Regions from separate parts of the Bacillus siamensis genome, predicted to be linked through region 4. Evidence: riboswitches for the same ligand, from Rfam matches in the RefSeq annotation. Region 4 holds a riboswitch; each other region holds the start of a gene.

Region 1 (7,406 bases), 1.8 Mb from region 4:
GAAAAAAACCCCGGATGATCCATCCGGGGTTTTTGCTTTATTCAGATACAGGAAGCACGGCTCCGTCGTATTTTTTCTCAATAAAGTCTTTGATTTTCTTAGAGTGAAGCACTTCCATAAGCGCTTTGATTTTCGCTGATTTTTCGTCGCCTTTTCGCACAGCGATGATGTTTGCGTACGGGTTGTTTTTCGTTGATTCTACTTGAATCGCATCTTTTAACGGATTCAGTTTGTTTTGAATCGCATAGTTGACGTTAATGAAGACTGCATCGCCTTCTTCTTCATTATATGCTTTCGCCGTTAATTCAGGGGCGATTTTTTTGAATGTCAGGTCTTTCGGGTTTTTCGTAATGTTTTTCGTAGTGGCGTCAATCGTTTTTACCTTCGGATCAAGTGTAATCAGTCCGGCTTTTTCAAGCATTGCCAGCATACGGCCTTGTTCAGCGACGTTGTTTGTCATGATGATGGTCGCGCCTTTAGGCAGGTCTTTCAGTGATTTGTATTTTTTCGTATAAATACCGAACGGCTCAAGGTGAACGGCTCCGGCATTCACGAGTTTGTAATCTTTATTTTCTTTCATTTCCTGTTCAAGGTAAGGAACATGCTGGAAGTAGTTCGCATCCACTTCATTATCAGCTAACGCTTTGTTGTACATTTTGTAATCGTTCAGCACTTTTACTTTTAATGTGTAGCCTTTTTCCTTCAGGAGCGGCTCCGCTTCTTTTAAGATTTCAGCGTGCGGCGTCTTTGTCGCAGCGACGACGATTTCCTTTTTATTTGATCCGTTTGATCCGCAGGCGGCCAAAACTCCCGCGAACACAAGCAGCAGCGCACTTAGTACAATCTTTTTCAATGTAAATCCTCCCTTATCTTTTGTCTATTATATTTGTAATCACATCACCGATGATTTGAATGATAAAGACGATGATGAGTATAAATACAGTTGCTACAAACGTTACATCCGTATTATTGGACTGGTACCCCTCTACATATGCAAGGTTTCCGAGTCCGCCTGAGCCGATGGCGCCGGCAATGGCGGTAGATCCGATCAGGGCGATGGCTGTAACGGTGATGCCCGAAATTAACGCAGGCATTGATTCAGGAATCAGCACTTTGAAGATAATCGTCGATGTCTTTGCTCCCATTGATCTGGCAGCTTCGATGACTCCTTTATCGACCTCACGCAGCGCAATTTCAACAAGCCGGGCATAAAACGGCGCGGAGCCGATAATCAGCGCAGGCAATGCGGCGTTCGGCCCTAAAATCGAGCCGACTAAAATCTTAGTAAAGCCGAGAAGCAGAATAATTAAAATAAGAAACGGAATAGACCTGAAAATATTAACGACCGCCGCAATCACGGTGTTAATGATTTTATTTTCCCATAAGCTTCCCTTGCCCGTTAAAAAGAGCAGAAGACCGAGTATCGCTCCGATGACAAATGAAAAGACTAAGGCGATGACCGTCATATAAAGGGTCTCGTATGTGGCCGTCCACAGCTCGGTTAAATCAACGTTCGGGAACCATTTTTCAAACATTTGTGATCACCTCTGCTTCTACCTGTTTGTCTTTGATGAACCGGATCACGTTTTCTACTTCTTTTTCCTGACCGTCAATATGGATGAATAAAGAACCGTAGGCTCCGTCCTTCGTCTGTGAGATTTTCCCCTGCAGAATATTGACGTCCACCTCAAAGTTTCGGATCATCTCCGTAATGAGGGGCTGCTCGGCGGCCTGCCCGACAAATGAAAGCTGAATCGTTTTTCCTGTCGCGGTTTCCTGCAGAAAATGCTGGATGGTTTCTTTCGTCTCCTCCGGTTCTGTCACCTGCTGAACGAAACGCTTGGTCATCGGTTCGCGCGGGTTTCTGAAAACTTGGAGCACTTCGCCTTCTTCAACGACTTTCCCGTTTTCCATAACGGCGACTCTGTTGCAGATTTTTCGGATGACGTGCATTTCATGGGTAATGAGCACGATCGTCAGACCGAGTCTGTCATTTATATCGGATAAAAGATCCAAAATTGAATCGGTCGTCTGCGGGTCGAGCGCTGATGTCGCTTCATCGCACAGAAGGACTTTCGGATTATTGGCGAGCGCCCGGGCGATGCCGACACGCTGCTTTTGACCGCCGCTCAGCTGTGACGGATAAGACTTTTCTTTCCCCTCTAATCCGACCAGTTTAATCAGCTCATCGGCGCGGCGGACCCGTTCGCTTTTTTTCACACCGGCGATTTCCAGCGGAAACATAATGTTCTCCCGGACGGTGCGCGACCACAAAAGGTTAAAATGCTGGAAAATCATGCTGATTTCCTGACGCGCTTTTCTCAGCCCGCGGCTGCTTACTTTATTTAATTCCGTCCCTGCAACTTCCACGATGCCTGACGTCGGCTTTTCAAGGCCGTTCAAAAGACGGATTAAGGAACTTTTACCAGCTCCGCTATATCCTATAATTCCAAATATTTCGCCCTTTTTGATATCAAGAGTGACATCTTGGACAGCATTGACATCCCCATGCTTCGCTTTATAAATTTTTGAAACATTTTGAAGATGGATCAAAGCAATCACCTGCCTTACACTATTCTAAGAAATCTTCCGGTTTTCTACGCAAAAGAAAAGCCTTTCTGCAAAAATGAGCAGAAAGGCTTATTGAAAAAGGCCTTTCTCTCATCTTTCAAAGCAGACCGCTTTGAGTGAATTGGCACCATTTCAACATCGTTGATGGTTGCCGGGCTTCATAGGGCACTTCCCTCCACCTCTCTTGATAAGAGAAAACATATCGTATTTTCGTCCGGAAATTCTTACTGTAGAATAGCACGGCGAATGATAAAAAGTCAATAAAATAAATAATGGAAGCTATTGTCACATAGTAGATTGGCAGTTTACGGCTGTTTGCTGATCGTCTGAAAAAATCCGTTTGTCAGCCAGAGGATGGCCTCCAGCTTCAGCAGGGCCCGGAATGATCCTTTCACTTTGAGTTTTCCGCTTTGGATGAGCTTCTGCAAAGAGACATCACCGTGCAGGAGATGGATGATTTCCGCCTGGTTTCCGTAAAAGGTCAAATTAGATTTTTCCTTTGAAACTGACGTTTTTCTCATTTCTCCCTGTCCGTTAATTGAGACCGTTAAGGCTTCTTTTTCTCCCTGGAATGTAATCAGCAGCGTTGAGGCGTTTAATAGCGGTTTCAAAAACAGATGCTGTCCGTCATTCTCCAAAACTTCTATTTTCTCCACTCGTATAACCTCCCGTTTTAATGGCCATACATACACTTTCTCTTTTTAACGGACAGAACCCTTTATAAACCGCACGACATTTTCCTGTAAAAATTGTCACATCGGGAACGTTTGCGATGTTTTTTGTTTAATCAGCTCATATAAATAGGAAACGGAGCGGAAGGCGTATCCTTTCTCAACAAGTTCTCCGCCTTTAAACAGCAAAAAGCACGGAACGCTTTCAATCTGATAGGCTTTGGCGAATGCGGGGGAATAATTCACGTTGTTTTTATAGAAGGCGGTGCCGGGCAGCATTTCTTCGACGACAGAAAGCATCTTGGACGCCAGCTGGCATGTGCCGCAAAACGGGGTGTACAAATACAGGAGATAGACGTCATCCTGAATCAATTCGAGTTCATTTTCTTGGAGTTCTTTCATTTTGATTATCACCTCAGGTCGTTCTTTTTCAAAAATACAGGGTCTGCATCAAGGCCGGCTCTGATCAGCACAGATGCGAGATGATGGCCCGGGCACGACTCGACTTGCCTGTATGTTCTGTCTATATAGATATGGCGCGCTTCGGGAAGCTCCCGTTTCAGCTGTTTTCTTAATTTTTCTCCGGATTCATCTGCGTCCGTTAATATAAAGACGTCTCTGTCAAACAGGCGGTCCGCCAAATCTTCCAGTTCGGTTTGGCCGATCGTCCCGTTTGTACAGACGATTTCCGCGGGTTCGATGAGCACTTCTCTGACTTTGATTTTATCCGATTTCCCTTCTACGATGATCACCTTTTCATCTTCGTTGTTCATAAGCATCACCTGCCGATTGTTTTAGCGTCAGATTAAAAAAGAAGGCAGTGAAATTCACCGCCAACTGTTAACACCAGCCGTTCTCATAATCGCAATCCACATATTTCGGATCACTGCCGTTTATGACATCGGCTGTTTTATAAAATTTTTGATTCTCAAATGAAAAGCCCTGTTTGAGCTCGTACTGGTTCATGCCTGTCATCTCGCCGATGGCTTCATTTTCATGAAACAAGGAAAACCTGCCGTTTTGAAAGCGGCCCGTGACGTTTTCCGTCACATCGACCTTTTGTTTATCAAAAGCCATATTAGACACCTCCCGTTACAGATAGAATGTCCAAATGGCCCTTTTGCTATCCGATCAGTCTTCCTGTGTCATTTCGTCATATTGCTCGGAAGTCATGAGGTTTTCGATTTCTTCAGCATCAGCCGGTTCTACGACGATCATCCACGCTTTTTCATATGGAGACTCGTTTACGAATTCAGGGCTGTCATCAAGGTCTTCGTTCACTTCCGTCACCGTTCCGTTAATCGGTGCGTACAATTCGGATACGGTTTTGACGGATTCTACGCTGCCGAATGGCTCGTCCGCTTTAATTTCAGCGCCGACTTCCGGAAGCTCGACAAATACGATATCGCCAAGTTCGGCTTGCGCGAAATGTGTAATCCCGATACGGGCTTTTCCGTCCTCAACTTTGACCCATTCGTGCTCTTTGGAATAACGCATATCTTTCGGTGTGCTCATCTAAATCCCTCCAATTTTTTCTTATAATAAGAAGATACCATAATTCTTAGAACGCGGCATTACATCCAATATTTTTCGAATTGGTCTTCTTTGAAGCCGACGGTGACTTTTTCGCCGTCTGTCGTAATCGGGCGTTTCAGGAGCATACCGTCAGATGCCAGAAGGTCAAGCTGTTCATCCTCTGACATGTGATACAGTTTTTCCTTTAGGTTCAGCTCGCGGTATTTCATGCCGCTCGTGTTGAAAAACTTTCTCAGCTCAAGTCCGCTCTTTTCATAGAGGTCTTTAATTTCTTCTTTCGACGGAGTTTCCTCCACAATATGTATTTCGTTTATTTCCTTACCGCGGTCTTCCAGCCATTTTTTCGCATTACGGCACGTTCCGCATTTAGGGTACCAGTAAAAATTTAACGACATCTTCTTCACCCCTTGTAAATGATCGTCGTTATTTTAACACAATCACTTGTAAAAACCTATAACGTTGCTTCATGAAAAAGCGCTCCGGATGAAGGAGCGCTTACAGCATGTGATCAGACGATATATTTTTCTTCACGGAAGACAGCGGCAGCCGCTTCACGTTTTTTCCGGATCAGATTTTTCGGTGTCAGGCGCGTCAGTTTGCGCAGCACGGAAAGCATCATGCGGAGGGAATCTCCTTCCTCCATGGCGATCAGTGATTCTTTGGCATGCGCTTCAATATTCTGAAGGGCTTCCTGGGCAAAGATCTCCGTATATAACAGCTTTTGCGCGGCTTTTTCGGCACCGTCCGCCGCAATCGCTTTTTCCGTTCTGAGGACGGCAGATTCCAAAGCGTACACCGCGCTGACGATATCAGCGATGTTCACCATGATTTCCTGCTCGCCTTCGATCTCTTTTCCGTATTTCTGCGCCGCGAGCCCCGCTGTCAAGAGGGCGATCTTTTTCGCCTGTCTGACAATGTATTTCTCCTGTTCAAGAGGCTCTGAGCCCGGCTCTTCAGGCATCAGCATCATGAGCTCTTCCTGGAGCGCCTTCGCTTTTTCAAAGAGCGGAAGCTGCCCTTTTACGGCTTTTTTCAGGAACGTGCTCGTTACGATCAGGCGGTTGATTTCATTTGTGCCTTCAAAAATTCTGTTGATTCGCGAGTCACGGTAGGCGCGCTCCACTTCATATTCCTGCATAAACCCGTAACCGCCGTGAATTTGAACGCCTTCGTCGGCAATGTAATCAAGCGTTTCAGATCCGCACATTTTGTTGAGCGAGCATTCAATCGCGTACTCGGCGATTGACTTTGCGACTTCGCGTCCGTCTTTTTGCGCTTCTTCCGTCAGCCGGCTCATATTATCTTCGAACAAGCCCACTGTTCTGTATACAGAGCTCTCCATGGCGTAAAGCCGTGCCGACATTGTCGCAAGCTTTTCCTGAGTGAGCGTGAAGCTTGAAATCGGCGTTTTAAATTGCCGGCGCTGGTTTGCGTAAGCGGCAGACAGCTCAATCACCCGTTTAGAAGCGCCGATTGTGCCGACGGCAAGCTTGTAGCGTCCGATATTCAGGATATTAAAGGCGATGACATGGCCTTTTCCGATTTCGCCAAGAAGGTTCTCTTTCGGCACTTCCGCCTGATCTAAAATCAGCGTTCTCGTCGATGAACCTTTAATCCCCATTTTTTTCTCTTCAGGGCCTGTTGACACGCCCGGATAATTTTTCTCTACGATAAATGCGGAAAACTTATCTCCGTCCACTTTTGCGTAGACGACAAAGACATCTGCAAAGGCGGAGTTAGTAATCCATTGTTTTTCTCCGTTGAGAATATAATGTGTGCCCGCTTCATTCAAAACGGCCGTTGTTTTCGCGCCGAGGGCATCTGAACCTGAACCGGGCTCAGTTAAGGCGTATGCCGCGATTCTTTGTCCTGAAGCCAAGTCCGGCAAATAGGTTTTTTTCTGTTCTTCCGTTCCGAAGAACACGATCGGCAATGAGCCGATACCGACGTGAGCGCCGTAAGATAGCGAAAAGCTGCCGGCACGCGAAAATTTTTCCGTAATGAAGGCTGAACTGATTTTATCCAAGCCGATGCCTCCATACTCTTCAGGCACGTCTGCTCCGAGGAGGCCCAAGTCTCCGGCTTTTCTGAGCAGTCTGACTGAATGCTCAAACTGATGGTTTTCAATTTCATCAATATAAGGAAGCACATCGTTTACGACATAGTCTTCTGTCGTTTTGCCGATCATTTTATGTTCGTCTGTAAAGTCCTCCGGAGTGAATATTTGATCATATCCCGTCTCCTCAATCAGAAAGCTGCCGCCTTTTTTGACGTTGACCGTTTCCTGTTTCATATTCGTTTCCCCCTTTTGTTTAAATGAGCTCAAATACGCCGGCAGCGCCCATGCCGCCTCCGATGCACATCGTCACCACGCCGAATTGCTCGTTTCTTCGTTTCATTTCATGTATGAGTGACAGGGTCAGCTTCGTCCCCGTGCAGCCGAGCGGATGTCCGAGCGCGATGGCGCCCCCATTGACGTTCACCTTTTCTTCATCTATTCCCAGTGATCTGATAACTTGAATGGCCTGTGAAGCAAAGGCCTCATTCAATTCAAAAAGCCCGATATCCTGTAATTCGAGTCCGGCAAGCTTGAGCGCCCGCGGAATGGCTTCGATCGGACCGATCCCC
Region 2 (7,406 bases), 1.6 Mb from region 4:
TTTCGCCGCCTTAAACACAGCTTCTCTTTCCGGTTCATTAAAAATTTCATGATAAAGCCCTTCCCACTCCCGGTAAGACTTATTATGGGAAGCCACACCGGCAAACCATTTGCGGACTTTCATTTTATCGACGATTTTGTCATCACCGCCCTGCATAAGCAAAAGCGGCACCTTTAAAAACGCATCGGTCGGCACCATAGCGGCATCAATCGTTTTTATAAGCTCTCTGTACCATCTTACAGATACTTTCGTGACATATAAAGAATCGTTTTGATCCGCTTCAATCATGTCCGCATTCCTTGTCGCCATATCAGGTGATAAACCGGAGTCCACTCTGATGGACGGAGCGAGGACATTCAGCCCTTTAGACGCAAAATCAAGCACTTTATTGACTTTTATTTGCAGCCCGAGACAAGGTGATGATAAAATGAGTGCCGTAATGCGGGGATTTCTCTGCTGCTTAAACCATTCTATCGCAATCAGTCCGCCCATGCTGTGGCCCAAAAGGAAAACGGGTGCTTCAAGCGTTCTCGCTTGATCAATCCATATATCTACTTCATCAATGTATTCTTGGAAAGAGCGAATATGCCCTCTGGCGCGGGTGGATGTTCCCTGACCCGGCAAATCGCCCATCACCACGTTATATCCGGAAGATCTCCACATTTCAACGAGCCATTTATAACGCCCGTGATATTCACTTGCCCCGTGGATGATGACAATGGTACCGACGGGCCTGTCTGCTTTCCAAGTCCACATGCAGTTCACCTCTTACATAAATTTAAAGAAAGAAGGATGAGACATGATAATCTACCCTTATAAACAATTTACGCCGGATATACATCCTGATGCGTTTATCGCGGATAACGCCGTCATTACGGGTGACGTCGTGATCGGAGAACAATCAAGCATTTGGTTCTCAGCCGTCATCCGCGGGGATGTTGCGCCGACAAGGATCGGAAAAAGAGTCAGCATACAAGACTTGAGCTGTCTGCATCAAAGTCCCGGCCGCCCGCTTCTTATTGAAGATGACGTCACGATCGGCCATCAGGTTACACTGCACAGCGCAGTCATCAGAAAGAATGCTTTAATCGGTATGGGCTCCGTCATTCTGGACGGGGCGGAAATCGGAGAAGGCGCGTTTATCGGCGCCGGAAGTCTCGTTCCTCCGGGCAAAACCATTCCTCCCGGCTGTCTTGCGTTCGGCCGGCCCGCAAAGGTCATCCGCCGGCTGACAGAAGAAGACATACGGGACATGGAAAGAATCAGAACGGAATATGTTGAAAAAGGCCGATACTATAAAACACTGCAAGAGAAATAAAAAAGATCAGCTTCATTTTACTACTGTACCATTTTTCAAAATATTATTTAAGTAATAACCATTTGCGTTCCGCTGATTGTCAGGAAACAGTAGCAAAATGTTCAGGAATTTGTTTTATTCTTCCCCCTTTTACCCGATCCTATGAAAAAAGAGCCCATTTCAGCGGGCTCTTTTTTTACGCTTTTTCAGCGAATGTCTGTCCGTTTTCCAGGTTTATGTGTTTTCTTTTGTGGAAGCCTTTCCCGTAATAGGCTGCTAATAAAATGCCGAACCAGACGGGGCCGATGATGACAGCCACCCTGGTTTCTGCATCAAAAGCCATCAGCACAACGACAAATGCGAGAAAAGCCAGTGAGATGTATGAGGAAAAAGGGTATAAAGGCATTTTATATTTCAGTTTTTTCCGTTCTTCCGGCTGTAAACTTTTACGGTATTTCATTTGGGAAAGCAAAATAATCGACCATGTCCAAATTGCTCCGAACGTCGCAATGCTTGTCACCCACGTAAACACTTTCGCCGGCACCACGTAGTTCAGCAGAACGCCGATGCATAACGCACCCGCTGAAACCAATACCGCTTTTCCCGGCACGCCGCCTTTTGTGACCGTGCCGTAGGCTTTCGGGGCTTCATTTTGCTCCGCGAGATTAAACAGCATGCGTCCCGTGCTGAAGATCCCGCTGTTGCAGGAAGAAAGAGCCGCCGTCAAAACGACAAAATTAATGATTCCGGCTGCTGCGGGAATTCCGATTTTTTCAAATGTCAAAACAAACGGACTGCCGCCTGAACCGATTTCCTGCCACGGATAAATTGACATAATGACAAATAAAGCTCCGACGTAAAAAATGAGAATGCGCCAAAAAACCGTATCAATGGCCCGCGCCAATGATTTTTCCGGATTTTTGACCTCACCGGCTGTGACACCGATCAGCTCAATTCCGAGATATGCAAACATGACCATTTGCAGCGACAGCAGCACCCCTTTAATCCCATTCGGGAAAAAGCCGCCGTTGCTCCATAAATTGCTGATTCCAAGCGCGACGCCTCCGTTTCCGAGACCGAATACGATCATCACCAGACCGATCGCAATCATTGACAGAATCGCCAAGACTTTAATGAGCGCAAACCAGAATTCAAGTTCACCATACGCTTTGACCGCCAGAAAGTTGACAGCTGTCATAATGACGAGTGCACAAAGCGCCCAGATCCATGACGGCACGTCAGGGAACCAGTAGCCCATATAAATGCCGACCGCGGTGATTTCCGCCATACAGGTAACGACCCATAAAAACCAATAATTCCAGCCTGTTAAAAAACCGGCCAGCGGTCCGAGATAATCTCTTGCATAGCGGCTGAATGAGCCGGCAACAGGCTTTTGAATCGCCATTTCCCCTAATGCCCGCATAATAAAAAACATGACCAGCCCGCTGCAGGCGTAAGCGGCTAAAATCCCCGGTCCTGCAAGCTTTATGGCAGAAGCTGACCCGAGAAACAGTCCGACCCCTATCGCGGCGCCCAAAGACATAAGCGAGATATGCCTCTCTTCCAAACCGCGGTGAAGCGTTTTTCCTTTGTTTTGCATAACTCTCCCCCCTGATTTTGACAGAAAAGTAACAAACCGAGACGAAATAGCCAGAAAGCACTTTCCGGCATCTGCCCGATTAGTCCTATTATAACCTTTTTCTGAATATTGCGTAATACTTTACTGAAAACATAGCGGAATAGATGGTTTACATAAAACAATAGAAAAAAAGGCTTTCGATAACATCGAAAGCCTTTTGGATTAAACGAAAATGACTTCTTTCGGCTGGTGATTCAGCTCTTCCGGCACCAGTCTTTTTTCAACATTGATGCTGTGCCAGATCATGAAGATCAGCACGGTCCAAATTTTGCGGCTGTTGTCCGCTCTGTCGGCGCAATGATCTTCCAGAAGCTGAAGGACATAATCCTTTTCAATATAAGCGTCTGTTTCACTTTCACGAATGATGTTGCGCACCCATTCGTTCATTTCATTTTTCAGCCAGTGGCGGATCGGCACAGGGAAACCGAGTTTTTTGCGGTTCAGCACATGATCAGGCACAACTCCTTCAGCGGCTTTACGCAGAAGGTATTTCGTCGTACCGTTTTTCGTTTTCAGTTCATCCGGAATTTTAGAAGCCACGTCAAACACGACTTTATCAAGGAACGGCACGCGCAGCTCCAATGAATTGGCCATCGTCATTTTGTCAGCCTTTAACAGGATGTCGCCGCGCATCCACGTGTGAATGTCGACATACTGCATTTTATTAATGTCGCTGTATGAACGGCTTTCCGTAAAGTACGGCTTCGTAACATCACGGTATGAAAGCTCAGGGTTGTAATGTTTGAGCAGCTGTTTTTTCACAGGCTCTTCAAAAATCTTCGCATTCCCGATATAACGGTCCTCAAGCGGTGTGCAGCCGCGGACTAAGAGGCTTTTTCCTCTCATTCCTTCCGGCATGACGGACGCCACATGAAGAAGCATTTTTTTCAGACCGGACGGAATGCGTTCAAACGGTTTAAGCGACAGCGGTTCGCGGTAAATATTGTACCCGCCGAACAGCTCGTCCGCGCCTTCCCCGGATAACGCAACCGTTACATGCTTTTTCGCTTCTTTCGCGACAAAATACAAAGGAATCGCCGCCGGATCTGCAAGCGGGTCATCAAAGTGCCAAACGATTTTCGGAAGCTCGTTCATATACTCCTCAGGAGAAATGACTTTGCTGATATTTTCAATCCCGAGCGCCGCAGCTGTTTCCTTCGCTACGTCAACCTCACTGAAGCCCTGCTGTTCAAAGCCGACAGAAAATGTTTTAAGGTTCGGGTGAAATTCTTTCGCAACTGAGACGATAAAAGAAGAGTCGATGCCGCCGGATAGAAACGAGCCGACAGGAACGTCACTTCTCATGTGGACTTTGACAGAGTCAAAGATTGCGTCTCTGACTTCTTTCACCAATTTATCTTCATCGGACTGAACGGGCTTAAAGTTCGCTTTGAAATACGTTTTAAACGCGATTTCGCCTTCCGGGCGGATCGTAAACTGGCTGCCCGGCTCGACTTTTTTCACTTCAGCATCAAGCGTGCCCGGTTCAGGGACGAATTGGAAAGACATATATTGCTGTAAAGAAGCTTTATCGAGATCAATACCGTTTTGAGCGGCCATTAAACTTTTTCTTTCAGATGCAAAATACACTTTGTCCCCGATGGTTGTGTAATACAGCGGTTTAATGCCGAACGGGTCTCTCGCGCCGTACATGACACGGTCAGTTTTGTTCCAGATTAAAAACGCAAACATTCCGCGAAGCTTTGAAGCGGCTTCTTCTTTATAATGACGGTATGTCGCAAGGAGCACCTCTGTATCGGAATCTGTATTGAAAGTGTAGCCTTTCGCTTCAAGCTCTTCTCTCAATTCAATGTAGTTATAGATTTCGCCGTTAAAAATGATCCAATATTTCTCATCTTCATATGATAAAGGCTGTCCGCCGTTTTCTACGTCAATAATACTGAGCCGTCTGAAGCCGAATCCGACGTGCTCATCATGATAATACCCATCGCTGTCAGGACCGCGGTGAACGATCATTTGGTTCATTTGTTTGATTAGCTCTTCTTGATCTGCGGTTTGAGTTAATGGATGCTTATTAAAAACACCGACAAATCCACACATAGTATAGCCTCCATAAGTGTAATTTTCTAATTGGACCCCCTTTTTATAGACGCTTTGTTACGCCATTGGTTTCACGCTATGTAAAAAATAAGCATGGCAGCATCTGCAAAAAGGGAAAGCCGCTTAAATAAGCGGCTATAAAATTATTCTCCTAGTGCTTCTTTGCGAAGCGCATCCGCCTTGTCAGTACGCTCCCAAGGAAGATCCACATCGTGACGTCCGAAGTGGCCGTAAGCGGCAGTCTGCTTATAGATCGGACGGCGCAAATCAAGCATTTTAATAATGCCGGCAGGTCTCAGGTCGAAGTTATTCCGTACGACTTCGATCAGTTTCTCTTCAGAAGCTTTTCCTGTATCAAATGTATTGATGGAAATAGATACAGGCTGTGCCACGCCGATTGCGTATGCAAGCTGCACTTCACAAGAATCAGCAAGTCCTGCAGCCACGATGTTTTTCGCTACGTATCTCGCAGCGTAAGCCGCTGAACGGTCTACTTTCGTCGCATCCTTACCGGAGAATGCACCGCCGCCGTGGCGTGCATATCCGCCGTATGTGTCAACGATGATTTTACGGCCGGTAAGTCCCGCATCGCCTTGAGGACCGCCGATTACGAAACGTCCCGTAGGGTTGATGAAGTATTTTGTTTCGTCATCAATCAGTTCCTCAGGCACGACAGGGTTAATGACATGCTCTTTCAGATTGCGCTGAATCTGCTCAAGCGTAATTTCCGGATGGTGCTGAGTTGAGATGACGATCGCGTCGATGCGGACCGGCTTGTTGTTTTCATCATATTCAACGGTAACTTGCGTTTTTCCGTCAGGGCGAAGGTACGGAAGAATGTCTTCTTTGCGGACTTCGCTCAAACGGCGGGCCAATTTATGCGCCAAAGAGATCGGAAGCGGCATAAGCTCTTTCGTTTCGTTACACGCATAACCGAACATCAGGCCTTGGTCACCTGCTCCGATAGCTTCGATTTCAGCATCGCTCATTGTGCCTTCACGCGCTTCAAGAGCCTGATCGACACCCATCGCGATATCCGCAGACTGTTCATCAATTGATGTTAAAACAGCGCAAGTCTCCGCATCAAATCCGTATTTTGCCCGTGTGTAGCCGATTTCTTTAATCGTTTCACGGACTGTTTTCGGAATGTCAACGTATGTTGATGTTGTAATCTCTCCGCTTACCAGCACAAGGCCTGTCGTTACAGATGTTTCACAGGCTACGCGCGCGTTCGGGTCTTTTTTTAAAATCTCATCTAAGATGCTGTCAGAAATTTGGTCACAGATTTTATCCGGATGACCCTCGGTAACAGATTCAGATGTAAATAATCGACGGTTTTTACTCATTCACTTTTCCTCCTGAAAAAAGATCTTTTGAAAGACCTTCTCATATGATACGGAACTCGCTCCCTCTTAATACAATGTCATACTATATCAGAGAATGTTAATTGGCATATTTTATGAAATAAAAAAACCTTTTCCACTCGAGGAAAGGGTTTGGTCTGTGTGCCTTTCACTCTTATCGCTCAAGGAAATATTAAACCTTGCATCAGGTTAGCACCTTGGTTTCCCACAGTGTATTCACCTGCTTTTTTACAGAGAAACCGGTTGCTGGGCTTCATCGGGCCTGTCCCTCCGCCAGCTCGGGATAAGAGTATCCGCTCAATGAAATATCTTATCGTAAAAGGGCGGAAAGTGTCAATATGAATTAAAGCGATTACGCGCCTTTATTTCAGGAAGCAATGGAAAAACACAAACAAAAAACAATAAACAGTATAGACTATTTTTATATATGTGTTATACTAATTCCACATTCAGCGAAATAAAAATAAACCGGCAAAGGAAGGGTTTTATGAAATTAGTTGATTTAACTGCAGATCTTCAAGCATTACTCGCAAGTCCAAATGTGCATCATAATTTATCGGCGCCAAAACTTACCGAAAAAGTGATCACCCGAAATGAAGGCACACTGACATCTACGGGCGCCGTACGTGCCACTACCGGTGCATATACGGGGCGATCACCTAAAGATAAATTTATCGTTCGTGAAAAAAGCACAGAAAATCAAATTGATTGGGGCGCGGTGAACCAGCCCATTTCTGAAGAGGCGTTTGAAAAGCTGTACGCCAAAGTCGTCAGCTACTTAAAACAGAGAGATGAACTGTTTGTTTTTGAAGGATTCGCAGGCGCGGATGAAAAATACAGACTGCCGATTACAGTCGTAAATGAATTTGCATGGCACAACCTGTTCGCGCGCCAGCTGTTTATCAGACCGGAGACGGCTGAAAGGGACCCGAAAGCACAGCCGTTTACCATTCTCTCAGCTCCGCATTTTAAAGCGGATCCGGAGACGGACGGCACGCATTCGGAAACATTTATCATTGTATCTTTCGAAAAGCGCGTCATTTTA
Region 3 (7,406 bases), 720 kb from region 4:
CATATTTGGCGGTTTCCGTTAAAAACAGATCGTGAACGACTGTAAATAAATCGTCCCGCTGCAGGCCTTTTCTGACTTTATTCGCTTCCGGCGCAACTACCGCGGGATTGGTTCCGTAAATAAACAAGGAACGCACGGGCGGTTTTGTTTCTAAAAGAACGCTTCCGAGCCTGTTCATATTAAATGATCTTGGCTTCCTGCCGTAAAGCAGATCAGGCCGCTGGAGCGCTTGTCTGTTATAGTTTAATACCGCGCTGTTGTGCTTGATTGCGCCTCCCCCGGTGCGGAGCCACTGTCCTGTCACAGCCGGAAGGCAGGCGACGGTGCGGACGATCATACCGCCATTGTCATGGTGCTGAATGCCGTTTCCGATTCTGATAAGGGAAGGGGAGGTTTCCCCGTACATTCTCGCAAGGCGTCTGATATCGTCTGCTTTAACGCCTGTCATAACAGAAACCGTTTCCGGATCATACTGTTTGACATGCGCTTTTAATTCTTCACTGCCTTCGGTGTATTCTGTGAGAAATGCTTCATCGTGAAGGTTCTCGGCAAATAAAACATGCATGATACCGAGAGCGAGTGCGGCATCTGTGCCGGGGCGAATGGGAATAAACCAATCGGCAAGCCGGCCTATTTGGTTCTTATGTACATCGATAACGACAATTTTAGCTCCTTTTTTCCGGGCTTTTTGAGCAATCATGACCTGATGCATATTCGTGCTGACGGCATTGATTCCCCAAAAAATAAAGAGCTTTGCATGTATGGTCTCTTCCGGATCAGTACCTGCGCCTTCTCCCATTGTATAGTTATAGCCCTCAGATCCGGCTTTGCTGCAGATCGTCCGTTCGAGCTGGCTCGCCCCGAGTCGGTGGAAAAAACGGCGGTCCATTCCCTCTGCCGCCAGTTTTCCCATATTACCGTAAAAGCTGTACGGGAGAATGCTTTCCGCTCCTTCTTCGGCAATAAGCTCTTTCCAGCGCGCACTGATCGTATTGATTGCTTCGTCCCATGAAATAGGCGCAAACACGGCTTCACCTTTTTCGCCGATCCGTTTTAACGGGACGGTTAAACGTTTTTCATCATAAATGCGCTCAGCCATGTGTCTGACTTTGTTGCAAATATTCCCTGATGTGACGGGGTGATCCGGGTCTCCCTGAATGTTAACGATTTTTCCGTCCTTTTTTGTCACAAGTAAGCCGCATTGATCGGGACAGTCCAGTGAGCACACCGACTTAAAGACCCCGTTTGGCTGTTTTGCAGCAGAATTCATAGCCCATTTCTCCTCTTTTTTTATATTGTAAGCATTATAACATTTCGAAATAGATCGTCAATTCAGAAAAAAAGTGTTGACATCACGGAAAGACTTATCTATGATGAGTTTATTCTTTTAAAAGCCTGACAATTTCATCATTTTATTTTCTATCAAGAGAGGTGGAGGGACTGGCCCTATGAAACCTCGGCAACATTTATTGTGCCAATTCCAGCAAGCGTATGCTTGAAAGATAGGAAAGAATGGTCTATACATATTTGTGCGCTTCAAGCGGATAAAGACGGTATATGAATCTCTTTCCTTCTTCGGGGAAAGAGATTTTTTTGTGAAAAAATTTATGTGAAAAGGATGTTTTGCACCATGACGGTTTTAATTACCGCACCCTATCACGACGAGGGGCTGAAGGAGCTGACAGATCTGTTCGGGCGGACTGTGCACCTGCCGTGGAAGAAGCACGGCCGGGCCTATCGGGAAGATGAATTAATCCAGATGATTCAAGAGACAAACGCGTCGGGGCTTATTACCGAACTTGATGAGGTATCAGAGCGAGTGATTGATATATTGCCGGATTCCGCTTTTATCGGCGTCTGCAGAGGGATGCCGTCTAATGTGGATATCACGGCGGCGACTAAAAGAAAAATCCCTGTCTTTTATACACCGGCCCGCAATGCCCAGGCTGTTGCTGAAATGTTTATCGGAAATGTCATTTCGTTTTTGCGCCACACGTATTCTTCTCATCAGTGGCTGAAGGACGGGAAGTGGAATGGTGATTATTTGCAGGCTTACGTCAAATTCAGGGGAAATGAGCTGACGGGGAAAACAGTCGGCCTTATCGGTTTCGGAGCTGTCGGACAGAGAATCGCCCGGCTATTGACGGCTTTTGACTGCAAGGTGCTGTACTATGACCCCTTTGTCAATCATGAGAACCGGGAGTATGAAAAAACGACGATTGAACGGGTATTTTCTGAAAGTGATATTGTCTCCGTTCATTTGCCGCGCATCGAAGAAACCATCGGCCTGATCGGCGCCCGGCATTTTCAATTGATGAAGCAAGAAGCTGTTTTTGTCAATACATCAAGAGCGGCGGTTACAGACAGAAAAGAGCTGCTGCGGGTGCTGAAAGAACGGCGGATTAAAGGAGCGATTCTTGACGTGTTTTATCATGAACCGCCTGAATCTTCTGATTATGAATTGATCTCTTTGCCGAATGTGTTAGCGACTCCCCATTTAGCGGGCGCAACATTTGAAGTGGAAGATCATCATGTGAAGATTTTAAATGAAGCGCTTTTCAAATGGAAACAAGATCAAACCTGCTCAATACGTGAACTTTATAACAAAAGAGAACTTGAAACGGAAGGAGGAGGCTGTAATGGCTGAACAAAAAGGCTACCTTGTATTTGACATCGGGACGGGGAATGCGCGAGTCGCGGTCGTGACTGCCGGCGGCGAAGTGATCGCGCTTGAAAGGGAAGACATTGAATATGTGACGGATCCGCTTTATCCGGACGGACGATATTTCTCACCGGAAGGGTTATGGAAGCAAATCAGCGCTATGGCAAGGAAGGTTATTGCCAAAAGCCCACATATTACATTAATCGGAATCACCTCTACAAGCCAGAGGCAGGGAATTGTTCTAATCAATAAAGGTAAAAAGGCATTTCTCGGTTTGCCCAACATTGATAACAGAGGCCGTGAATGGGAAGACGGGATTGAGACAAAAGAAGAAGTGCAGCAGCAAACCGGACGTCTTCCGAGCGCTTTATTTTCCGCCATGAAACTTGTCGGATTAAAAGCTAGACAGCCGTCTTTATGGAAAGAAGTGAAGTACATCACAAGCATCAGTGACTGGGTGACATTTGAGCTGAGCGGTATTTTAAGCTATGAACCGTCACAGGCCGCTGAAACACTGCTGTTTGACGTAAGGAAAAAGGCGTGGTCAGAGAAATTATGCAGCATCTTCGGGGTGCCTTCTGCCATTCTTCCTTCACTCGTCCGATCTGGGACGGTTGTCGGAATGTTAACGTTTAAGAAAGCGGCGGTTCTCGGTCTTTCTGAAAGAGTGCCTGTAATTGCAGGCGGGGGAGACACACAGCTTGCCATCAAAAGTGCAGATGCAAAGCCCGGAGATATCGTCATCGTATCCGGCACAACGACGCCGATTACAAAGATAACAGCGGAGACCGGAACCGAAAGTTTAGAGAATGCATGGCTGAATTGCCATACAGAAGAAGGTCAATGGCTTCTTGAAACGAATCCGGGTGTAACGGGACTCAATTATCAAAAATTAAAATCCATTTTTTATCCGAATGAATCCTACAGCGTCATGGAACGGGAAATCGCCAGTCTGCCGAAACATGATCAAGCTTGTGTTTCAGCGTTAGGCTCCTATTTATCGTCTGAGAAAAACGCACTCGCAAAAGGCGGATTTATTTTTGATGCCCCGCTGTCCCAAAGTTTAAGCCGAGCGCATTTTGTCAAAGCCGCTCTGATGGAAATCGCTTTTTCAATCAAATGGAACTATGAGGCGTTAACAGAGGTGACTTCCTTTTCACAAAATGAAGTGAAGGTGTGCGGCGGCGGTTTCCAAAGTGATGCGTTGACACAGTTTCTTGCTAACCTTCTGCAAAAGAAGATTTATAAGAGAGAAGGCTTCAGCCAGGCATCCGTAATGGGGGCGGCGATGATCTGCAACGAAGCTCTCGGTGTGAAAGAAGAACTTTCGAACCGCATAAAGGTAATTGAACCGGAATCAGATCAGACGGATCTCTTCCTATATGAAGAATGGAAACAGACGCAAAAATTATTTGCGCATTTTCAGCCCAGCGGTGAAAGCCTGACTTGGGGATGAGATGACAACATGAAAGATTGCTGAGGAGGAACAAAAAATGCTTAATAAAATAGGAATTCCGAAACAGCTTGCCTGGGGATTTTTAGGGGTCGTGCTGTTTATGATGGGGGACGGCCTTGAACAAGGCTGGCTCAGCCCGTTTTTAGTTGAAAACGGCTTGACGGTACAGCAATCAGCATCCCTGTTTACGGTTTACGGTATTGCTCTCGCTGTGGCGTCTTGGTTTTCAGGCGTCTGTCTCGAAGCCTTCGGCGCAAAGCGGACGATGTTTATGGGGCTGTTATTTTATGTTATCGGAACAGCCGCGTTTATCGCATACGGATTTGAAAATCTTAATTTGCCGGTGATGTATGTCACGTATTTTATTAAAGGGCTGGGCTATCCGCTGTTTGCCTATTCTTTTTTGACATGGGTGATTTACCGGTCGCCGAAAAGCAAGCTCAGTACGGCGGTCGGCTGGTTCTGGATTGCTTATTGCTGCGGCATGTTTGTATTCGGAGCCTGGTATTCTAGCTGGGCCATCAAATCTTTCGGCTATTTGAATACGCTGTGGAGTTCGATTTTTTGGGTATGCCTCGGCGCGTTTTTTGCTTTGATTTTAAATAGGGACCGCTTTGAAAAGAAAAAAGCAAGTAAACAGGAAAAGGTGCAGGAATTAATGAAAGGAATCACCATCCTTGCTGAAAATCCGCGTGTGCTTTCAGGGGGGATTGTTCGGATCATCAACAGTATCGGAACATACGGATTTCCGGTATTTCTCCCAATGCATATGGCGCAGCACGGCATTTCTACAAATGTATGGCTGCAGATTTGGGGCACGATCTTTCTTGGCAATATCGTCTTTAACTTAATCTTCGGTGCAGTCGGCGATGCGTTCGGCTGGAAAAAGACTGTCATGTGGTTTGGGGGAGCGGGCTGCGGCATTTTTACCCTTTTATTATATTATGCTCCTGTTGTATCACATGGGAACTTGCTTTTCGTCAGCATTGTCGGCTTTATTTGGGGAGGGCTTCTGGCCGGATTCGTTCCGATCGGAGCTATCGTGCCGACAGCGGCGGGCAGCGATAAAGGTGCTGCCATGTCTGTGTTAAATCTGGCCGCGGGCCTGTCGGCATTTGTCGGACCCGCGCTTGCCTGGGCGTTTATCGGGCTTGTCGGCGCACAAGGCGTAGTATGGATTTTCGCAGCGCTCTATTTCGCAAGTGCAATCCTGACAAATCAAATTAAAATACCTGAAGAGAAAACGGCAAAACACGATAAATCATTGCCTGAATATGCTTCTTAACAGAAACGCCCTGAAGGCTCGGGGCGTTTTTTACAGCTTCTGAAGAAACCCGGCAAAGCGCTGAATTTGTTCACGTAACGATTGTTTGTTTTCGTGAAATTGTTTGAAACGATGTCCGTTTGCGCCGGACGGATGGGGGAAGCCTTCCAAAATGAATGCATGATTCATCCTCCCCTTCTTCTTCAGCATGCAGCAGGCGGATTCTGCTGCTTTACCGAGAGGGACGAGCAGAATGTCCTTTTTCATCATTTCTATTTCGTCCGGAAAATATTTCAGCGCATAACGGCTGAGAAGGCCTGACCTGCTGATGGGCGGCCGATGTCCCGTATAGTTTTTCTGTTGATAAAAAACAGGGTGTTTGATAACGGATGTCGTATGAAGCAGCTCCCGTTTTGAACCAAATAAACTGGATGAATTCTCAACTCGGAGGGCGGCCGGCAGACCGCATTCATTAAGCATTTCGATCATGTGCTGCCTCATGGAACCGGAAAGCCCGGCCGCTTTTTTTGTCTCATATGCTATCATCTCAAGAGATTCGCCGTTTTTTAAAAGCTGTGCCGCTGCTTTGTAAGCACGCTGCATCTGAAAAAAACCGGGTGTAATTCCGGAGATGACAACTGCAGCATGAGGGTTGATATACTCATTATGAGGCGAATAATACATATCCAGATCTCCGTCCTTTGCTAAATGGAACTCCGGAGTCAGCAAATCCGATTTTGTAAATTCTCCCGAAGATGATAATGCTTTAAGCTGGCGCAAAAAATGTGCAAGCCGCTCATGATTGCAAATCATATTATGCCTCCTTGAACCCGCTCATTCTCTTAGTGTCAGCAAAAACGGCGGATGGCATGCAGGCTCATAAATCGCTTTTACCGGCGTTCCAGAGCATCTTCAGAACATGAGGCGTTCCTTTTGCTTCGGCAGCCGTCGTTTGCACGGCTGTTTTTTTAGTGAGAAAGTCTTCCTGCAGTTCTTTCTGCTTTTGTGATAACAGACGGGTTTCTGTTTTGATTTCTTCAACGGACGTCTGCATGGACGCTGCCGTGACGTTAATCTTCTTTATATCAGGCGCTGTGTTTCTTTTAAAACGCACGGCTGATACGGCTAAATAAACCAAGGCGGCGGCCGCAACGGCAGCACTGATATACAAAATGATAATCATCTGCTTTTCACTCCTTTTTTCAGTTGATACCCTTTATGGAGACCGTTGAATCGTTTTATTTGCTAATTGTTTTTTTTCTGCTTATAATGTGAAATCGTACATAAGGACATTCAGAAAGGGTGAAAGACATGGAAAGCATACAGAACAAAACGGCTCTTATCACGGGTGCGGGCAGAGGAATCGGCCGCGCCGCCGCTATTGCTTTAGCGAAAGAAGGAGTCAATATCGGTTTAATCGGCCGCACTGAAGCAAATGTTAAAAAGGTTGCAGAAGAAGTGGAAGCCCTTGGTGTAAAGGCATCATTCGCTTCTGCCGATGTAAAAAGTCAAAAAGAGGTCGAACAAGCCGTCGCTTCTATTAAAGAAGATCTCGGTGAGATTGACATCCTGATTAACAATGCCGGAATCAGCAAATTCGGCGGATTTTTAGATCTTACGCCAGAAGAGTGGGAAGACATCATTCAAGTGAATGTAATGGGTGTGTACCATGTGACACGCGCCGTTCTTCCTGAAATGATTGAAAGAAAATCAGGAGATATCATTAATATTTCCTCTACGGCTGGCCAAAGAGGCGCCGCGGCGACAAGTGCGTACAGCGCTTCGAAATTTGCCGTTCTCGGTCTGACTGAATCTCTCATGCAGGAAGTGAGAAAACACAATATCCGTGTCAGCGCAATGACTCCGAGCACGGTTGCCAGCGATATGTCAATTGAATTAAATCTGACAGACGGCAATCCGGAAAAAGTCATGCAGCCTGAGGATCTTGCAGAATATATGGTTGCTCAATTGAAATTACATCCGCGCATTTTCGTCAAAACCGCCGGTTTATGGTCAACCAATCC
Region 4 (7,406 bases):
GCACATTAGGGATGGCTGTTTTCATTATACAAGCTGAGCTTGTTTTTTTCGCGCCTGTTTCGCAGCGTCGACCATATTTTTTAATGCCGCAACGGTTTCTTCCTGCTGTCTTGTTTTCAGCCCGCAGTCCGGGTTTACCCAGAAGCGGTCTGTCGGACACACTTCAAGCGCATCATCGATAATTTGATAGATTTCTTCAGTAGCCGGCACGCGCGGGCTGTGAATGTCGTATACACCGAGTCCGAGGCCTTTCACGTAAGGATGATCTTTCAGATATTCTAAGAATCCTCCGTGGCTTCGGCTGTGTTCGATTGTGATGACATCAGCGTCAAGGTCATTGATCGTATCGACAATATCTTCAAAGTTGCTGTAACACATATGCGTATGAATCTGCGTCTCATTTTTCACAGAAGACGTCGTTAATCGGAAAGCTTCTGCGGCCCAAGTTAAATATTCATCCCAATCCTGCGTTTTTAACGGCAGGCCTTCACGGAGCGCGGGTTCATCCACTTGGATAATCTGAATACCGGCATCTTCAAGCGCTTTTACTTCTTTTCTGAGGGCAAGCCCGATCTGGAAGGCGATTTCTTTTCTTGAAATATCCACGCGCGGGAATGACCAGTTTAAAATGGTGACAGGTCCCGTCAGCATGCCTTTCATGTGCTTTTCTGTCAGCGATTGGGCGTAGACCGTATCTTTTACCGTCATCGGTTCGATAAATTCGACATCTCCGAAAATGACAGGCGGACGTACGCAGCGTGAACCGTAAGACTGCACCCATGCATATTTCGTAAAGGCGAACCCGGCCAGTTTTTCACCGAAGTATTCGACCATGTCCGTCCGTTCAAATTCTCCGTGAACGAGCACGTCTAAGCCGATTTCTTCCTGAATGTCAACCCAGCGCTTCGTTTCCGCATTAATAAATGCTTGGTACTGTTCATCCGTCCATTCTTTTTTCCGCCATTTTTGCCGTGCGCTCCGCACTTCAGCAGATTGAGGGAAGCTTCCGATTGTCGTTGTCGGCAGAAGGGGAAGACCGAGTGATTCATTTTGCAGCGCCAATCGTTCTTCAAAGCTTGCAGGGCGGGAGAAATCTTTTTCTGTCAGCTGATTCAATTCTTCTTTTTGAGCTGAGTTCGCTCCTGTTGCGAATGCTTTCAAAGCTTTAAGTGCCGCTTTTGACTCTTCAATCAGCTCACTGACGGCCGCTTTGCCGGACAGAAGTCCTTCTTTTAAGACGCTGAGTTCCGCCAGTTTTTCTTTAGCGTATGACAGGCCGTTCAGCAAATCCTTTTCAAGATGCTCGTCAGGGTGTTTCGCCACCGGCACGTGCAGAAGGCTGCTTGAAGGCTGAATCCATAACTCCTCAACATCAGCGTGGCTGAGGATATCCAAAGCCGCATCAAGGCGTTCTTCAACATCGATTTTCCAAATGTTTCGGCCGTCGATCACACCGGCTGCCAGCACTTTATCTTTCGGGAAGCCATGCTTTTTCAATTGCTCAAGGTTTCTGCCTTTATCATGCACGAAATCAAGCCCGATTCCCTGTACAGGATACGAAACGAGTTCTTCATATGCATCAACCGAATCGAAGTATGTCTGCAGGAGGACATTCAGCCCTGAAAGCTCTTTTGTAATAGATTCATAGAGTTCTTTTGCGGCGCGGACATCTTCAGCTGAGGCTGTCACAAGGGCTGGCTCATCAATCTGAACCCATTTGACGCCTTCTGCTTCAAGCTCTTTCAGCAGCTGTACATAAAGAGGAACAAGGCGCTTTTGAATCGCTTTCGCCTCTGATTCTTCGTATCCTTTCGCAAGTGTGACGAATGTATACGGACCGACAATGACAGGTTTCGTTTCCGCTCCGAATTCTTCTTTGATCCGGCGGTAGTCGTCAAGCTGTTTGTTTCTCGTCAGACGGAATTCAATGCTTTCGTCATATTCAGGAACGATGTAATGGTAGTTGGTGTTGAACCATTTTGTCATTTCACTGGAAACGGCGTCTTTAACACCGCGGGCAATCGCGAAATATGTATCAACGGGATCCGTGATGCTGCGGAATCTTTCCGGAATCCAGTTAAAGCTGACGGCTGTATCAAGCACATGGTCATAATGAGTAAAATCAGAGACCGGCACGATATCGATATTTTGGTCAAGCTGTGTTTTGACAGCTGATAAGAATAAACTGTCAAGCTCTTTAAGAAACGTTTCTTTATCAGTGTTTCCTTTCCAATAAGCCTCAAGCGCTTTTTTCCATTCTCTGTTCAAGCCGATTCTCGGAAAACCGAGATTTGAAGTTTTGATTGTAGTCATTAAGTCTCCTCCTTTAAGTGAGATGTAACAAAAAAGCCTCTTTCTCATGAGAGAAAGAGGCTTTAACATCAAAATGTAAGCCTCTCTTATCTCTCAGATCACGTCTGATGGAATTAGCACCGTGCCTTAGGAGACAATCGTCTCGGCGCAAAAATCACGCGCCCCATTTCACAATGGAATTACGGTCGGTTGCTGTTGGGGTCAAAAGGCCAATCCCTCGCCCAACTCTCGATAAGAGAAAATATTTCAATTTTTTTGAAAAGTTACATCATTTGTTGGTTATCTTATCAGCTTATTCAGATCACTGTCAATAGAAAATCTCACATTTTGAAAATTGGTGATGTTGACAAGCGGATCAATCATTATATGAGAAAAATATCAGAAAGACAGCAGCTGTGCCTGTTCGGCTCTTTCCATGAGCACATCAGGTGCGTCTAAATACAGAAATCCGTTCCCGGCCAATGTTTTGGCGATGCCCAAAGGAAGAGTCCGCCGCACAAGCTGGGCATAAATTTCGGCTTCAGAAAGCGTCCGCTGAAACGAGTCCTGTTCAAGCCCTTTTATTAAGGCCAGCGCTCCGCTCACGTGCGGGGCGGCCATTGAAGTGCCCGTCAGCTTCCCGTATTTATGGTTGGGAAGGGTGGAGAGAATGTTTTCTCCGGGCGCCACGAGGTCGATTTCTTTATTTGCGTTTGAAAATTCTGACGATTTACGGGCGATTGAGACTGATCCGACGGCGATCACTTCGTTGTAAGCGGCCGGATACGACAGTTCTTCTGTCCGCTCGTCTCCGTCACCTTCATTTCCTGCTGCGCAAACGACCAGTACACCGCTTTTTACCGCATTTGTGACGGCTTCTTTCAGTTCAGGCACATCGTTCGGCCCGCCGAGTGACATGGAAATAATGTCCGCCTTTTGTTCAACGGCGTAGTTGATGCCGTTGATGATCCATTCGTATTTGCCGCTGCCGTTTTGACCGCCTAGAACTTTAACGATTAAAAGGCTCGCTTCCGGCGCAACACCTGAAATTCCGCCGTTTGAATCATTGGCCGCAATCGTTCCGGAAACATGTGTCCCGTGGCCGTTGTAATCGGAAATCGCGTCTTCTTTGCCTTCGTCATCATCGGTGAAGTTTTTTCCGCCGATAACCCGGTCTTTCAAATCAGGATGATTAATGTCGCAGCCTGTATCAAGCACCGCGATTTTAATATCCTTTCCTTTAAACCCTTTTGCCCACAATTCTGGCGCCTTAATCACTTTAATACCCTCAGGAAGCTCGTTCACATCCATGATCTGCTCATCCGTGACATAAGGAATCAACCGCATTTCACCATTCATAAAAAAGCCCTCCTTTTTTATGCTTGCGAGTGGATTCAAGGGTGTTGCTACTATTTTATGGCAGATTATGCCGTTCAGAAAGAGTCATTTGAAGCATTTTCATAAAAAAGGCGCAATCTATTGCACTAAATAATTTCAAATAATTGGATGGTTCAACGGCTTTTATTTTGATTCGGCATCAGCTGACGCTATAATTGGAAATGGGAAAGGAGAAGAGGTATGAAGATAAATGAAGCATTGTACGACTATTTTTCCGAACGGGTGGATCAAATTGCGAAAGAATGGATTGAAACGATGGAAGATTCGGATCCGAATTCGATTTACTCTTTGACAAATCCCGTCATCATAGAAGAGCTGATGGAGCAAGATAAAGAATTTTACCGGCATATTAATAAAATGTATATCATACCGGAAAAAGAATTTTTAGAAGAGTTTGAGCGATGGGTGATTGAGCTTGCGAAAGACCAGAAGCATCTGGATACCCCGGTCCAGTATGTGGTTCGTGAATTCATGAGAAACCGGAGATTGTACATCAGTTATTATGATGCGTTTGCCGATAAACATGAATCTTCGTTTGCCGAGGGAGAAAGGAAGAGATGGGAGAATTTAATCGTTCAAGTATTTGATTTTACGATTTACACATTTGTCGATCACGCCGAATATAATTCGAAAATGCAGCTGAATGCGCAAAGAGAAATGATTTTAGAATTAAGCTCGCCGGTTATTACGCTGAGCAAACGGACGGGTCTTCTGCCGCTTGTCGGCAATATTGACACGGAACGCGCCAAATACATTCTTGAAAATACGCTGAGTACATGTGCAAACCGGCTGATTGAGCATCTGTTAATCGACTTGTCGGGCGTAGTGGTTGTCGATACAATGGTGGCGCACCAGATTTTTAAATTAATTGAAGCGCTGAACCTGATCGGCGTTTCGTCCACTTTATCCGGGATCAGGCCGGAAATTGCCCAAACCGCTGTACAGCTCGGCATTAATTTCTCGGATATTACGATTAAATCCAACCTCGCCCAGGCTCTCAATTATCATCAGTAACATACATACAAAACAGGCTGCCGAATCACTCCGGCGGCCTGTTTTTATACAAACAACAGTGAAATGAGACAGCTTGCGCCGAATAAAAGGAGCACGAGCATGAAAAAGAACCAGTCGGCGCGGCGCACAGTAACCGTTCTGTAAAACGTGCGGTTTCGGCTCCCTGTAAAACCTTTAGATTCCATTGCGATCGCTGTGCGTTCCGCCTTTCTGATGGCGCCTGCCAAAAGCGGGATGGTAAAGCGCCTGAAGGCAAAGAGCTTTCCTTTCAGCCCGGAATCAGATGCCGCGCCTCTGATTCTGTGCGCCTGTCTGATAATCAGGATTTCATCTTTCAGAAGAGGTAGAAACCGGAACCCGGCAATCACGCCGTAAGCAAGCTTCGGCGGGAGCTTACATTGCTGAATCAGACTGAGCATAAACAGAATCGGATCGGTTGTGAAAAGAAACATCATCGACAAAGCGGAAAAACATAAAATACGAAACGCGATAGAAATCCCGAGCGCCGCATTATCACTGTTGACGGCAATCGGTCCGAGCTTAAACAACAGATTGCTTTCGGTTGTCGGGACGTTTCCGAATACGGCGGCTGTCCATAAAGATCCGAAGGCAAGAATGACAAACGGAACCGTAAACAGCAGCCATTTTTTAAGCGGCACACGTCCCGCCAAGAGGACGCCTCCGGCAATGATAATATAAAACAAAGCAGGCGTGTACGGGTTATAAATAAACGACAGCATAATGACGCATAACAAAACAGCCGCCGCCTTAATTGACGGGTTAACAGCCTCCAGCCGCAGGTTCATTTCTCCGCCTCCTGTCGTGTTTCATCCATTCATACCGCAGCGGCAAAGCTAAATGCGCCCGCTCCGCGATTCCGATATGATCGGAAAACAATGAGTCGGGCGTTCCGCGGTACACAAGCTTCGTGCCGCAGAGCACAAGGATCGTATCGGCATAATCTGAGACGAGCTCCATATCATGTGTCACCATTAAAACAGCCGTTCCTTCCTTTTGGATCTCCTGAAGCATCAGCATGCACTCACGCGCCGTTTTTGCGTCCTGCCCGAAAGTCGGTTCATCAAGCAGCAAAACTTTCACCTGATGCATAAGCATCGTGGCGACGCTGAGCCTGCGCTTTTGTCCTTGGCTTAAAGAGAACGGATGCTGTGAGGCATAGCGTCTCAGGCCGAACCGGGTTAAGAGCTGAAGAGCTTTCTCCTTTGCGGCTTTACCGTTTTCAAAGCCGAACAGCAGCTCTTGAATGACAGAATCTGTGACAAACTGGTGTTCAGGATTTTGGAAAACATACCCTATCAGCCGCCGAAGCTCTTTTTCCGAATAGGAATCTACCGGTCTGCCGTCTATTTTGATGTCTCCGCTCACAGGGCGGATGAGCTTGGCCGCGGCGGACAGGAGCGTGGATTTTCCGGTTCCGTTAGGGCCGGCAATCGCGGTGATTGACCCTTTTTTTACGGAAAAGCTCACGTCCTGAAAAATGGTGTCCGTTCCTCTTCTGAATGACAGCCCGTGAACACTCAGCGCGTCCTCTGCCGAAAGCGCGGCGGGCCGGGGGCCGGGAAAGGGCGGTACAGGTTCCTGAAACAGTCTTTCTTTGCACAATGTAAAAGGGATGCTGACGTGCTTCTGCAATGAGATCACCCGCGGAATCGGAATGCCGAGCTGCGTCAGCTCTTCAAGTTTTGTTTCAAAGATCGCGTCGGTCTCTCCGTCCATCACCTTCTGACCCGTTCCGTCAAGGACAATCGTCCTGTCTATCCACGGCGCCCAATGATCTAGCTGATGCTCGATAACGAGAAGTCCGAAGCCTTTTTTGGCCTGCAGTTCTTTGATCAGCCGCACCAATTCCCGCACGGAATATGGATCAAGCTGTGCCGTCGGTTCGTCTAAAATAATGAGTTCCGGTTCCATCGCAATGATACAGGCGAGCGCGACCTTTTGTTTTGAACCGCCTGACAGCGAGGCGATCGTCCGTGTTTTCAGATGAGTGATTTCTAATTTTTCCAAAACGTCCTCAATAATTGAGTCCATCTCTTCTTTTGTATATTGCAAATTTTCCAGACCGAAGGCTATTTCATCTTCAACCGTCAGCATGCAAAACTGCTGATCCGGATCTTGAAACACGACGCCGATGGATCGGGCGGCGGGTTCTGACAGGTCCGAAAGATGTGTTCCGTATAAGGAAACGGTTCCCGTTTGAACTGCATCGCAGGCTTCCGGGTACAGACCGTTTAAACAAAGTGCGAGCGAGCTTTTACCGCATCCGCTCGGCCCGAGCAATAAAACCCGTTCTCCTTTGCGGAGCTGAAATGACACGTCTTGAAAAACCGGCTTCTCATCCTGCTCATAAGAAAAGGTAAGACGGCGGGCCGATAGAAGGGGTTCAGATGCCTGCATCTTGGTTCACCTGTTTCTTTTTCTTCTTGAATTCTTTTCCGAGCGCCATGCCGTTCAGCACCCCTGTGTAAGCCAGCGCATCACTGATTGCTTTGCCGAGAAGGCCGGCAAGAAGCGCACCTGAGACCAGGCGGATGAGAAGCATGACGGCTAATAAACCCGGATTCAAAACAGAGTATCCGGAAATGAACAAGTCATAAATGAAGCTCGCAACAGAAGACCCCATACCGGATAAAAGGAGCACGGGCAGGGTATACACCCGCCAGCGTGTCGCAAAAAAGACC

What was found. Region 4 has a riboswitch for S-adenosylmethionine ahead of metE (5-methyltetrahydropteroyltriglutamate--homocysteine S-methyltransferase). Riboswitches for the same ligand answer to the same signal wherever they lie in the genome.
Region 1: it holds a riboswitch for S-adenosylmethionine, as region 4 does, so the genes downstream of both, metN (methionine ABC transporter ATP-binding protein MetN) here and metE (5-methyltetrahydropteroyltriglutamate--homocysteine S-methyltransferase) in region 4, are expected to answer to the same signal.
Region 2: it holds a riboswitch for S-adenosylmethionine, as region 4 does, so the genes downstream of both, metK (methionine adenosyltransferase) here and metE (5-methyltetrahydropteroyltriglutamate--homocysteine S-methyltransferase) in region 4, are expected to answer to the same signal.
Region 3: it holds a riboswitch for S-adenosylmethionine, as region 4 does, so the genes downstream of both, ABDB98_RS09630 (2-hydroxyacid dehydrogenase) here and metE (5-methyltetrahydropteroyltriglutamate--homocysteine S-methyltransferase) in region 4, are expected to answer to the same signal.

What each region holds. Positions count from the first base shown of each region.
Region 1 is NZ_CP155579.1:3,122,051-3,129,456, forward strand. It holds gene metQ (methionine ABC transporter substrate-binding lipoprotein MetQ) at 38-853, opposite strand; gene ABDB98_RS15425 (methionine ABC transporter permease) at 867-1,535, opposite strand; gene metN (methionine ABC transporter ATP-binding protein MetN) at 1,528-2,553, opposite strand; SAM riboswitch class I at 2,659-2,765, opposite strand; gene ABDB98_RS15435 (SCP2 sterol-binding domain-containing protein) at 2,877-3,227, opposite strand; gene ABDB98_RS15440 (thioredoxin family protein) at 3,324-3,644, opposite strand; gene ABDB98_RS15445 (toprim domain-containing protein) at 3,653-4,015, opposite strand; gene ABDB98_RS15450 (YusG family protein) at 4,083-4,319, opposite strand; gene gcvH (glycine cleavage system protein GcvH) at 4,374-4,757, opposite strand; gene ABDB98_RS15460 (arsenate reductase family protein) at 4,817-5,173, opposite strand; gene ABDB98_RS15465 (acyl-CoA dehydrogenase family protein) at 5,287-7,071, opposite strand; gene ABDB98_RS15470 (acetyl-CoA C-acetyltransferase) at 7,091-7,406, opposite strand, start outside.
Region 2 is NZ_CP155579.1:2,858,538-2,865,943, forward strand. It holds gene ABDB98_RS13970 (alpha/beta hydrolase) at 1-756, opposite strand, end outside; gene ABDB98_RS13975 (gamma carbonic anhydrase) at 803-1,318, shown strand; gene alaP (alanine permease AlaP) at 1,494-2,897, opposite strand; gene asnB (asparagine synthase (glutamine-hydrolyzing)) at 3,099-4,997, opposite strand; gene metK (methionine adenosyltransferase) at 5,141-6,343, opposite strand; SAM riboswitch class I at 6,513-6,651, opposite strand; gene pckA (phosphoenolpyruvate carboxykinase (ATP)) at 6,849-7,406, shown strand, end outside.
Region 3 is NZ_CP155579.1:2,008,107-2,015,512, reverse strand. It holds gene ABDB98_RS09635 (molybdopterin oxidoreductase family protein) at 1-1,270, opposite strand, end outside; SAM riboswitch class I at 1,417-1,509, shown strand; gene ABDB98_RS09630 (2-hydroxyacid dehydrogenase) at 1,631-2,647, shown strand; gene ABDB98_RS09625 (FGGY-family carbohydrate kinase) at 2,640-4,118, shown strand; gene ABDB98_RS09620 (RbtT/DalT/CsbX family MFS transporter) at 4,156-5,403, shown strand; gene ABDB98_RS09615 (hypothetical protein) at 5,434-6,195, opposite strand; gene ABDB98_RS09610 (DUF948 domain-containing protein) at 6,260-6,565, opposite strand; gene ABDB98_RS09605 (3-ketoacyl-ACP reductase) at 6,694-7,406, shown strand, end outside.
Region 4 is NZ_CP155579.1:1,284,245-1,291,650, forward strand. It holds gene metE (5-methyltetrahydropteroyltriglutamate--homocysteine S-methyltransferase) at 25-2,313, opposite strand; SAM riboswitch class I at 2,397-2,551, opposite strand; gene ABDB98_RS06845 (S8 family peptidase) at 2,692-3,651, opposite strand; gene ABDB98_RS06850 (STAS domain-containing protein) at 3,871-4,704, shown strand; gene ABDB98_RS06855 (energy-coupling factor transporter transmembrane component T family protein) at 4,749-5,510, opposite strand; gene ABDB98_RS06860 (ABC transporter ATP-binding protein) at 5,485-7,122, opposite strand; gene ABDB98_RS06865 (ECF transporter S component) at 7,109-7,406, opposite strand, start outside.